Regions from separate parts of the Enterobacter sp. C3_dUdeg genome, predicted to be linked through region 3. Evidence: predicted binding sites of a transcription regulator. Region 3 holds the regulator's gene; each other region holds the start of a gene.
The links. The regulator Fur, encoded in region 3, represses iron uptake genes when iron is present. The targets are predictions, from matches to a motif close to ATAATAATGAGAACNACTATCAA.
Positions count from the first base shown of each region.

Region 1: a site for Fur is predicted at 1,825-1,847, ahead of sufA (Fe-S cluster assembly scaffold SufA). Genes of this name have one in related genera too.
Region 2: a site for Fur is predicted at 1,378-1,400, ahead of gpmA (2,3-diphosphoglycerate-dependent phosphoglycerate mutase). Genes of this name have one in related genera too.

Region 1 covers NZ_BAAKFX010000001.1:1,329,330-1,332,608, forward strand. Annotated here, with positions in the region: gene sufB (Fe-S cluster assembly protein SufB) at 1-1,408, opposite strand, end outside; gene sufA (Fe-S cluster assembly scaffold SufA) at 1,417-1,785, opposite strand; gene AC27FC_RS06285 (MerR family transcriptional regulator) at 2,099-2,827, opposite strand; gene AC27FC_RS06290 (diguanylate phosphodiesterase) at 3,016-3,279, opposite strand, start outside.
Region 2 covers NZ_BAAKFX010000004.1:342,211-345,489, forward strand. Annotated here, with positions in the region: gene galK (galactokinase) at 1-185, shown strand, start outside; gene galM (galactose-1-epimerase) at 179-1,219, shown strand; gene gpmA (2,3-diphosphoglycerate-dependent phosphoglycerate mutase) at 1,426-2,178, shown strand; gene aroG (3-deoxy-7-phosphoheptulonate synthase AroG) at 2,240-3,279, opposite strand, start outside.
Region 3 covers NZ_BAAKFX010000002.1:43,270-46,548, reverse strand. Annotated here, with positions in the region: gene chiP (chitoporin ChiP) at 1-673, shown strand, start outside; gene chiQ (ChiQ/YbfN family lipoprotein) at 721-1,047, shown strand; gene fur (ferric iron uptake transcriptional regulator) at 1,188-1,634, opposite strand; gene fldA (flavodoxin FldA) at 1,925-2,455, opposite strand; gene ybfE (LexA regulated protein) at 2,611-2,898, opposite strand; gene ybfF (esterase) at 3,027-3,279, opposite strand, start outside.

The sequences.
Region 1 (3,279 bases), on a different contig from region 3:
CCTTACAGAAGCCGTTAACGATCATCGAGATGGCGTCTTCTTCACTGATCCCGCGCTGCAGGCAGTAGAAGAGCTGATCTTCCCCAATCCGCGACGTCGTCGCCTCGTGCTCAAGCTGGGCCGTGTTGTTACGGCACTCGACGTACGGGAAGGTATGCGCCCCGCAGTCGGCACCGATCAGCATCGAGTCACACTGGGTAAAGTTTCTCGCATTGGTGGCCGTCGGCATGATTTTCACCAGCCCGCGATAGCTGTTCTGGCTATGCCCGGCGGAAATCCCTTTCGAGATGATGGTTGATTTGGTGTTTTTACCTATGTGGATCATCTTGGTGCCGGTATCGGCCTGCTGATGGCCGCTGGTCAGCGCCACCGAGTAAAACTCGCCGATGGAGTTATCCCCGCGCAGAATGCAGCTCGGGTATTTCCAGGTGATGGCAGAGCCGGTTTCAGACTGGGTCCACGACATCTTGCTGTTTTCGCCTTCGCACAGCGCGCGCTTGGTGACGAAGTTCAGGATACCGCCGGTATTGCCGTCGCCCGGGAACCAGTTTTGCACCGTGGAGTATTTCACCTCGGCGTCTTTGTGGATGATGACCTCCACCACCGCCGCGTGCAGCTGGTAGCTGTCGCGGACCGGGGCGGAGCACCCTTCGATATAGCTGACGTAGCTGCCTTCATCCGCAACCAGAATCGTGCGTTCGAACTGGCCGGTTTTTTCGGCATTGATGCGGAAATAGGTGGACAGCTCCATCGGGCAGCGCACGCCTTTCGGCACATAGATAAAGGTGCCGTCAGAGGCTACCGCCGCGTTGAGCGCCGCAAAGAAGTTGTCGTTAGAAGGCACCACGGTCCCAATGTATTTTTTCACCAGTTCCGGATGATCGTGAATCGCTTCGCCGAAGGAGCAGAAAATGATCCCCTGCTCTGCCAGCTTCTCGCGGTAGGTGGTTGCCACCGAGACGGAGTCGAAAATGGCGTCCACCGCCACCTCTTTCCCCTCACGCACGGGCACGCCAAGCTGGTTAAAGGCTTCTTCCACCTCTTTGCTGAGGAAACTGTTCTCCGCACCGGTTTGCTGCACCGCGCCGGGCTGCGAGGCGCAGGTATCGTCACAGCTGCCGCAGGAGGGCGCAGAATAGTAGCTGTAGTCCTGATAGTTCAGCTTGTCGTAGTGCGCTTTCAGCCAGTGCGGTTCTTCCATCTCCAGCCAGGCGCGGAAGGCGCTCAGGCGGAACTCCAGCATCCACTCGGGCTCGTTGCGTTTCGCCGAGATCGCCCGCACGACATCTTCGTTGATGCCTTTCGCCAGCTCATCGGTCTGCAGCTGGGTGAAGAACCCCTCTTTATAATTGAGGTGCCCACCGCCCCAGGTATTTACATCACTCGTTGCTTCAGTATTACGAGACATAGTACCGCCTATACCCCAAAGCTTTCGCCGCAGCCGCATTCGTTCTGGGCTTTCGGGTTATGAAATTTGAATAACTGGTTTAAGCCTTCGCGGACGTAGTCCACTTCGGTGCCGTCAATAAACGGCATGGCCTGCAGCGCGACGTACAGCTTCGCGCCGTCAGTCTCGAACACCAGGTCATCTTTCTCGGGTTCGGTGACGGTATCGAGCACGTAGCCGAAACCCGCGCAGCCGGTCTGTTTGACGCCTAAACGCACGCCAAGGATCTCGGGCTTTTTCGCCACCAGATCGTGAATATGTGCCGCCGCCGCTGGCGTGAGCGTTAAGCCGCGCCAGGCAAAATCGGCAGGATTAAAGGTTTCTGAATGCAGTTCCATAGGTCCACCTCATCTGATAAGCCATCAGGGCATAACACCATGTTAGTGATAACGATTATCACTTCAACCCTCTGTCAGCAGGGGCATTCGGCTAAACCGCCCTTTTTGCCTACTTTTATTAAGCATAGACCCTGTGAGAGGATGCAGTCAGGATGGATGTATTTGTTCAATGCATTGATTAATAATGCATTTCGTCGCGGCATTTATGACAGGGAAGAGAAAAGTAAAATATGCATCGGAAATGCCTATTTTTGAGATAGCTTTTGCTCAGAAAATGACAAAAACAAAAAAAGGCCCTCAAGGCCTCTGTTAATCAGTGATGAAATGAGACAGCAAACCCCTGTTCACGCCAGTGGTCGAGCTGTTCCTGCTGGCGAGGCGTTGGGGATTTCCCCGTCCAGACGAAGATTTTTTGCCCAGGGAACAGTTCAGGACGCGGCGAATCAATAGGTTCCGCCAGGACGTCAATGTGCCATCCCTTCTGCGATAAGCGCGCGGCTTCCAGCCACAGGTGGGTGCGGTCATCGCATTCCCAGCCAATCAGGAGGGCATCTTTACCGGCTTTTTTGCGGGATTCCGCCAGGCTTGCAATCGCGAATTCGATCAGGACGCCGTCAAACAGGCTAGCCATGTGGCGCACGGTGTTTTGATCCTGATTCATGCGCTGACGAACGGGAGAAATAATATTGTCAATCAGCGCATCTATCGCGTGATCGCGGCGGAATTCGCCCATTTTGGCGCGCAGCTTTGCCGGGCTGGCGTAACGCAGAACGGTCATCATTTCTTCCTGAAACGAGACCCAGTTGCCCTGAGTCAATACTTCTTTGTTTTCCAGCAAGGCTTTGACTTTTCCGACCGAGACGCCGCTTTTCATCAGGCGCTTGATCTCTTCTATGCGGAGGATATCTTCATCGTCAAACTGACGATGACCTCCTTCGCTGCGCTGCGGCTTCAACAATCCATAACGGCGCTGCCAGGCACGCAGCGTAACGGGGTTGATACCGCATCGTTCGGCCACTTCGCCGATACTGTAATAGGCCATTAACTCCCTCACGCTCAGAACTTCCATACCTAACTGCACCAACCTTATCAGATTGTACACACCATTTGTATAACTAAGACCGCATTTTGCTCAGGTGAATGGGCTACTCCTCCCTTCACCTGTTAATACATTGTTGTATAAAAATTACCATTCGTACAGTTAACTCTGCCGTAATGTGTACAGCTTTATCAGAAGTCGAACTTTTTCTCCGGCCACGCAATCGCGGGAATACCGCCGTGTCGCGGGCTGGCAAAAAGATGTCCCTGGAACTGGGAAATCCCGGCGGATTCCAGCCACATCCACTCTTCAGCCTTCTCTACTCCTACCGCGCAGAACTGGATCTCAAGCGAGGAGCAGCATTTAATAATCGCCTGAATAATGGCCTGTCGGGGGCCACTTTTATGCACGTTCGCGACCAGATCGCGATTAATCTTAATTCTGTCCGGCTGGAA
Region 2 (3,279 bases), on a different contig from region 3:
CCATCGGCGACAAAGGCGGCGTGCGCATGACGGGCGGCGGTTTTGGCGGCTGCATCGTTGCGCTGGTGCCAGAAGAGCTGGTCCCTGCCGTACAGGATGCCGTGGCGAAGCAGTACGAAGCAAAAACGGGTATCAAAGAAACCTTCTATGTTTGTAAAGCATCACAAGGAGCCGGACAGTGCTAAACGAAACACCTACCCTTGCACCGGATGGTCTGCCGTATCGCCTGTTAACCCTGCGCAACAGCGCGGGGATGGTCGTTACGGTGATGGACTGGGGGGCAACCCTTCTTTCTGCCCGCGTACCGATGCCGGACGGCAGCGTGCGCGAGACTCTGCTCGGCTGCGCCTCGCCTGAGCAGTACGTCAATCAGTCCGCCTATCTGGGCGCGTCCGTCGGGCGCTATGCTAACCGCATCGCGAAGAGCCGTTTTGAACTCGACGGCGTGCCGTACATCCTGCTTCCAAGCCAGGGTGAGAACCAGCTGCACGGCGGTCCGGACGGATTCGATAAACGCCGCTGGAAGATTGTTCGTCAAAACGACGGCGAAGTGCTGTTCTCGCTGGATTCGCCTGATGGCGATCAGGGCTTCCCGGGGAACCTTGTCGCGTCCGCGCGCTTTACGCTGACCGACGACAACCGTATCGCCATTGAATACCGTGCGACGGTCGACAAGCCGTGTCCGGTCAATCTGACCAATCACGCGTACTTTAATCTGGACGGTAACCAGTGCGACGTGCGTGAGCACAAGCTGCAGATCCTGGCGGATGCATATCTTCCAGTTGACGAGATGGGCATTCCGTATCAGGGCCTCAAAGACGTGAGCGGCACCAGCTTTGACTTCCGCAGCGCGAAGTCCATCGCCCAGGATTTCATGAGCGATGACGATCAGCGTAAGGTAAAAGGCTACGACCACGCTTTCCTGCTGCAGGCCAAAGGCGATGTGAAACAGCCTGCCGCACAGGTCTGGTCTGCGGATGAGAAACTGCAGATGACGGTTTATACCACAGCCCCTGCCCTGCAGTTTTACTCAGGCAACTACCTCGGCGGCACGACGGCGCGCGAACACGATGAGTACAGCGACTGGCAAGGCCTGGCGCTGGAGAGCGAGTTCCTGCCGGACAGCCCGAACCATCCGGAATGGCCGCAGCCAGACTGCGTGCTGCGTCCGGGTAAAGAGTACGTGAGCGTGACGGAATATCATTTTATTCCACATTAATATCCAGCCCTCCCTCCGGAGGGCTTTTTTCTGCGCGCCTTGCTGAAAATAGCGCCGATCGCAGACAAAATCATAACCCTGGATTCACAAGCATCTTACACTCAGAGACTATTTTCGCTATGGTTAGGGTTAAGCGTTGCTGGTGGCACAGCCACGGCAATATAATGAGAATTGTTATCATTCTAAAAATGCTTGAGGAGTAAGAGATGGCTATAACTAAGCTGGTCCTGGTGCGTCACGGCGAAAGCCAGTGGAACAACGAAAACCGCTTTACCGGTTGGTACGACGTTGATCTGTCTGAGAAAGGCGTAAGCGAAGCAAAAGCAGCGGGTAAACTGCTGAAGGAAGAAGGCTTCAGCTTTGATTTTGCTTACACCTCTGTGCTGAAACGTGCCATCCACACCCTGTGGAACGTGCTGGACGAACTGGATCAGGCCTGGCTGCCGGTTGAGAAGTCCTGGAAACTGAACGAACGTCACTACGGTGCGCTGCAGGGCCTGAACAAAGCGGAAACCGCTGAGAAATATGGCGACGAACAGGTTAAACAGTGGCGTCGCGGCTTCGCAATCACCCCACCAGAACTGACCAAAGATGACGAGCGTTACCCGGGCCACGACCCGCGTTACGCGAAGCTGACCGACGCTGAGCTGCCAACCACCGAAAGCCTGGCGCTGACCATCGACCGCGTTGTGCCTTACTGGAACGAAACCATTCTGCCACGCCTGAAAAGCGGCGAGCGCGTGATCGTCGCGGCTCACGGTAACTCCCTGCGTGCGCTGGTGAAATACCTGGACAACATGGGTGAAGACGAAATCCTCGAACTGAACATCCCAACTGGCGTACCGCTGGTGTATGAGTTCGACGAAAACTTCAAGCCAATCAAACACTACTATCTGGGTAACGCAGAAGAGATCGCGGCGAAAGCAGCGGCTGTCGCGAACCAGGGTAAAGCGAAGTAATTTTCGCAAGGCATAAAAAAAGCGCGGAGCCTTCCGCGCTTTTTTATTTGTGCCTGAGAATTCAGCCGCGGCGCGCTTTTACCGCATTCGCCAGCTGACGCAGGATGGTATCGGTATCGTCCCAGCCAATGCAGGCATCGGTGACGCTTTTGCCATACACCAGCGGCTCGCTGCCTTCCAGGTTCTGGTTACCTTCAACCAGATGGCTTTCGATCATTACCCCAATCACCGCCTTCTCACCGCCGGCAACCTGCTGGCAGACGTCTGCACCCACTTCCATCTGCTTTTTAAACTGCTTGCTGGAGTTAGCATGGCTGAAATCGATCATCACCTGCGGTGGCAGCCCGGCTTTTTCCAGCCCGACCTTCACTTCCGCCACGTGTTTCGCGCTGTAGTTCGGCTCTTTGCCGCCGCGCAGAATGATATGGCAGTCACCGTTACCGCTGGTGTTAACGATGGCGGAATGGCCCCATTTGGTCACGGACAGGAAGCAGTGCGGCGCACCCGCTGCGTTGATGGCGTCAATAGCCACCTTAATGGTGCCGTCAGTGCCGTTTTTGAAACCCACCGGGCAAGAGAGACCGGACGCCAGCTCGCGGTGCACCTGAGATTCGGTTGTGCGGGCACCAATTGCGCCCCAGCTCATCAGGTCTGCCAGGTATTGCGGCGTTATCATGTCCAGGAATTCACCGGCCGCAGGCAGGCCGCTGTCGTTGATCTCCAGCAGCAGCTTGCGCGCAATGCGCAGGCCGTCGTTGATCTGGAAGCTGTTATCCATATGCGGATCGTTAATCAGTCCTTTCCAGCCCACGGTGGTGCGCGGTTTTTCAAAATAGACGCGCATCACGATTTCCAGCTCGTCCTTCAGCTCTTCACGGAGGGTGAGCAGACGGGCAGCGTACTCTTTCGCAGCTGCAGGATCGTGAATGGAGCACGGACCAATCACCACCAGAAGACGATCGTCATTACCTTTCAGGATCTTATGGATCGCTTTACGAGCATGAGAAACCGTGTTTGCGGCATTTTCAGTGGCGGGGAATTTCTCAAGGAGCGCTACAGGAGGTAATAACTCATTGATCTCTTTAATGCGTAAATCGTCGT
Region 3 (3,279 bases):
ACAGGGCTATGTCGATCAGTACTTTGCTAAGGCCAGCTATAAATTCGATGTCGCGGGTAGCCCGCTGAGCACCAGCTACCAGTTCTACGGTACGCGCGACAAAGTCAGCAACGGTGGCGTCAACGACATTTATGACGGCACCGCGTGGCTGCAGGCGTTAACCTTCGGCTACAAGGTCGGTCAGGTTGATTTGCGTCTGGAAGGCACATGGGTGAAGGCGGAAGGGCTGCAGGGCTACTTCCTGCAGCGTATGACCCCGACCTACGCCTCCTCCAACGGTCGTCTTGATATCTGGTGGGATAACCGCTCAGACTTCAACGCCGACGGCGAGAAAGCGGTCTTCTTCGGCGCAATGTATGACCTGAAAAACTGGAACCTGCCTGGCTGGGCGGTGGGCGCTTCTTACGCTTACGCCTGGGACGCAAAACCTGCCGATATGGCCACGCCGGACGCATACTACGATCCCAACTATCGCCTGAAAGAGTCTTCCTACAGCTTAGATGCTATCTACACCCTGCAGGATGGCCGTGCGAAAGGCACGATGTTCAAACTGCACTTCACCCAGTATGACAACCACTCCGATATCCCGAGCTATGCGGGCGGTTACGGCAACATCTTCCAGGATGAGCGTGACGTGAAATTCATGGTTATTGCCCCATTCACCATCTTCTGATGAACGCACCGGCGGGCTGAGTCCCGCCGGCATGGAGACTGCACATGATGAAAAAAATTGTAATCGTCGCGTTGCTGGCATCAGGGCTGGTGGCGTGTGCTCAGAATCAGGCGCCGAAAGAGGACTCCCGTCTGAAGGAGGCGTATAGCGCCTGCATAAATACTGCGGAAGGATCGCCGGAGAAAATTCAAGCCTGTCAGAGCGTGCTGAACGTGCTGAAGAAAGAGAAAGCGCATGAGCAGTTCGCGACGCAGGAAAACGTCCGCGTGATGGATTATCAGGCCTGCATCCAGGCGCGTAAAACCGGTAACGATCAGGAAGTGGCGAAGCGTTGCGATAAGATCTGGAACGAGATACGCAATAACAATAAATAAGTGCTTTACGCCCGGTGGCGCTGCGCTTACCGGGCCTACAAAGGTGTCATAGCCCGTAGGCCCGGTAAGCACAGTGCCACCGGGCTTTTTCCAGGCAAAAAAAAAGCCAACCTTGCGGCTGGCTCAGAGTATGAATCTTATTATTTCGCGTCGTGCGCGTGATCGTCTTCGCGGCAATCGCCCTCAGCGCAGTGACCGTAAAGGTACAGGCTGTGGTTCGTCAGGCGGATGCCATGACGCGCCGCGATTTCACGCTGGCGCGCTTCGATGGAATCATCGCTGAATTCAATGACCTTGCCACAATCGAGGCAGATCAGGTGATCGTGGTGCTGCTGCTGGGTCAGTTCGAAAACAGATTTACCGCCTTCGAAATTATGACGGGTAACAATGCCTGCGTCATCAAACTGGTTCAGCACGCGATAGACGGTAGCCAGCCCAATCTCTTCACCCATGTCGATAAGACGTTTATAAAGGTCTTCCGCACTGACATGGTGATTGTCTGGACCCTGAAGCACTTCAAGGATTTTTAACCGAGGAAGCGTAACTTTCAGGCCAGCCTTCTTTAATGCGGTATTGTTGTCAGTCATGCGGAATCTGTCCTGTTGCTAAACGATTCACTTCTGTAGGAAGTGACAGAAAATGCACCCGGGATAATGCGTCTCATTATAGAACTGCCATGGCTAAATGAAAACTGCAAGTCTCAGGCAAAATATGCTTATAAAAACGTGGTATCACCAACAAACTTGCTCAATGGAAAACCACGTTTTATCAGGGAGACATTGTACAGGTCTGGGCGAAAAAGTTAAAAGATTGTAGCGATTAATTTAATCGGTTTGACCTGGAGCATGGGCGCAACCGCAGTTGCGCCGCGATAAAATCAGGCGTTCAGAATATCATCCAGGTGCAGTTCTTCACGGATCTGCTTCACCCACTTCTCAACGCGCTCTGCGGTCAGTTCTGGCTGACGGTCTTCGTCGATGGCCAGGCCTACGAAATGATCGTCATCGGCCAGGCCTTTAGACGCTTCGAAGTGGTAACCGGCGGTCGGCCAGTGGCCTACGATAACCGCGCCGTTCGGCTCAATGATATCGCGGATGGTGCCCAGCGCGTCACAGAAGTATTCGGCGTAGTCTTCCTGATCGCCACAGCCAAACAGGGCGACCAGCTTACCGTTGAAGTCCACTTCTTCCAGCGTCGGGAAGAAATCATCCCAGTCGCACTGGGCTTCACCGTAGTACCAGGTTGGGATACCCAGCAGCAGAATGTCATAGCCTTCCAGATCTTCTTTGCTGCTCTTGGCGATGTCATGCACATCAGCAACGTCTTTACCGAGCTGTTTTTGAATGTTTTTTGCGATATTTTCGGTATTGCCGGTATCACTGCCAAAGAAAATGCCGATGATTGCCATGAGTAAAATAACCTCTTGAAACTTAATAGTATGGTGGCGCAATTTGGCCACGGATAAGGGCAATAATAGCAGAACTGGCAACCCTGCGGAAACAGCTATCGCGCAGGACTGCACTCTGTGCTACATGAAAAGGGCGATAAAGGGGATTTTCAGACTTATGCCTGGCTGCGTAACGTCTCAAGCTGGACGAGCAACATCTCTTCAATGAGCTCGCTGCGGCTGATATTTCGCGCGTCAGCCAGCTCGTTCAGCGCATCGACGGCGTCGGCGTTAAGCTTCAGTTCGACACGCTTAAGCCCACGATTTTTATCGCGTTTAAGCTGGTTGCGTTTATTGATACGCAGCTGTTCATCGCGCGAAAGCGGATTCGTCTTGGGTCGTCCCGGGCGACGCTCATTCGCGAACAGATCTAGTGTCGTACGGTCCGTTTGTTCTTTGGCCATGATTCTGAGACTTCGGGGGAAACACGCCGCCCTGCTAATGCCCGGGCGATAAGCGCGCCATCATACATCACCAAAAACGGCACGCCAACGACTGGAAGCCCGCAGCCTTCCAGTCGCTTTCTTTTTAATCAATTTGCAGTATCAGCAAGATAGCGGCGAATGGCGCGCAGCACAGCATCCGGTTTTTCCGCATGCACCCAGTGCCCGGCACCGGCAATCACGTGGGCGCGAGCCTGCGGGAATTGGGCCAGCAGCGTGTCGCGGTACGCGTCGGTAACGTAAGGTGAGTTTCCGCCGCGAATAAAGAGAGTAGGGTGTGGCCAGGCGGGGACGGTTTCCCAGCCCACGATGTTATTGTATTGCTCCCAGAGCACCGGCACG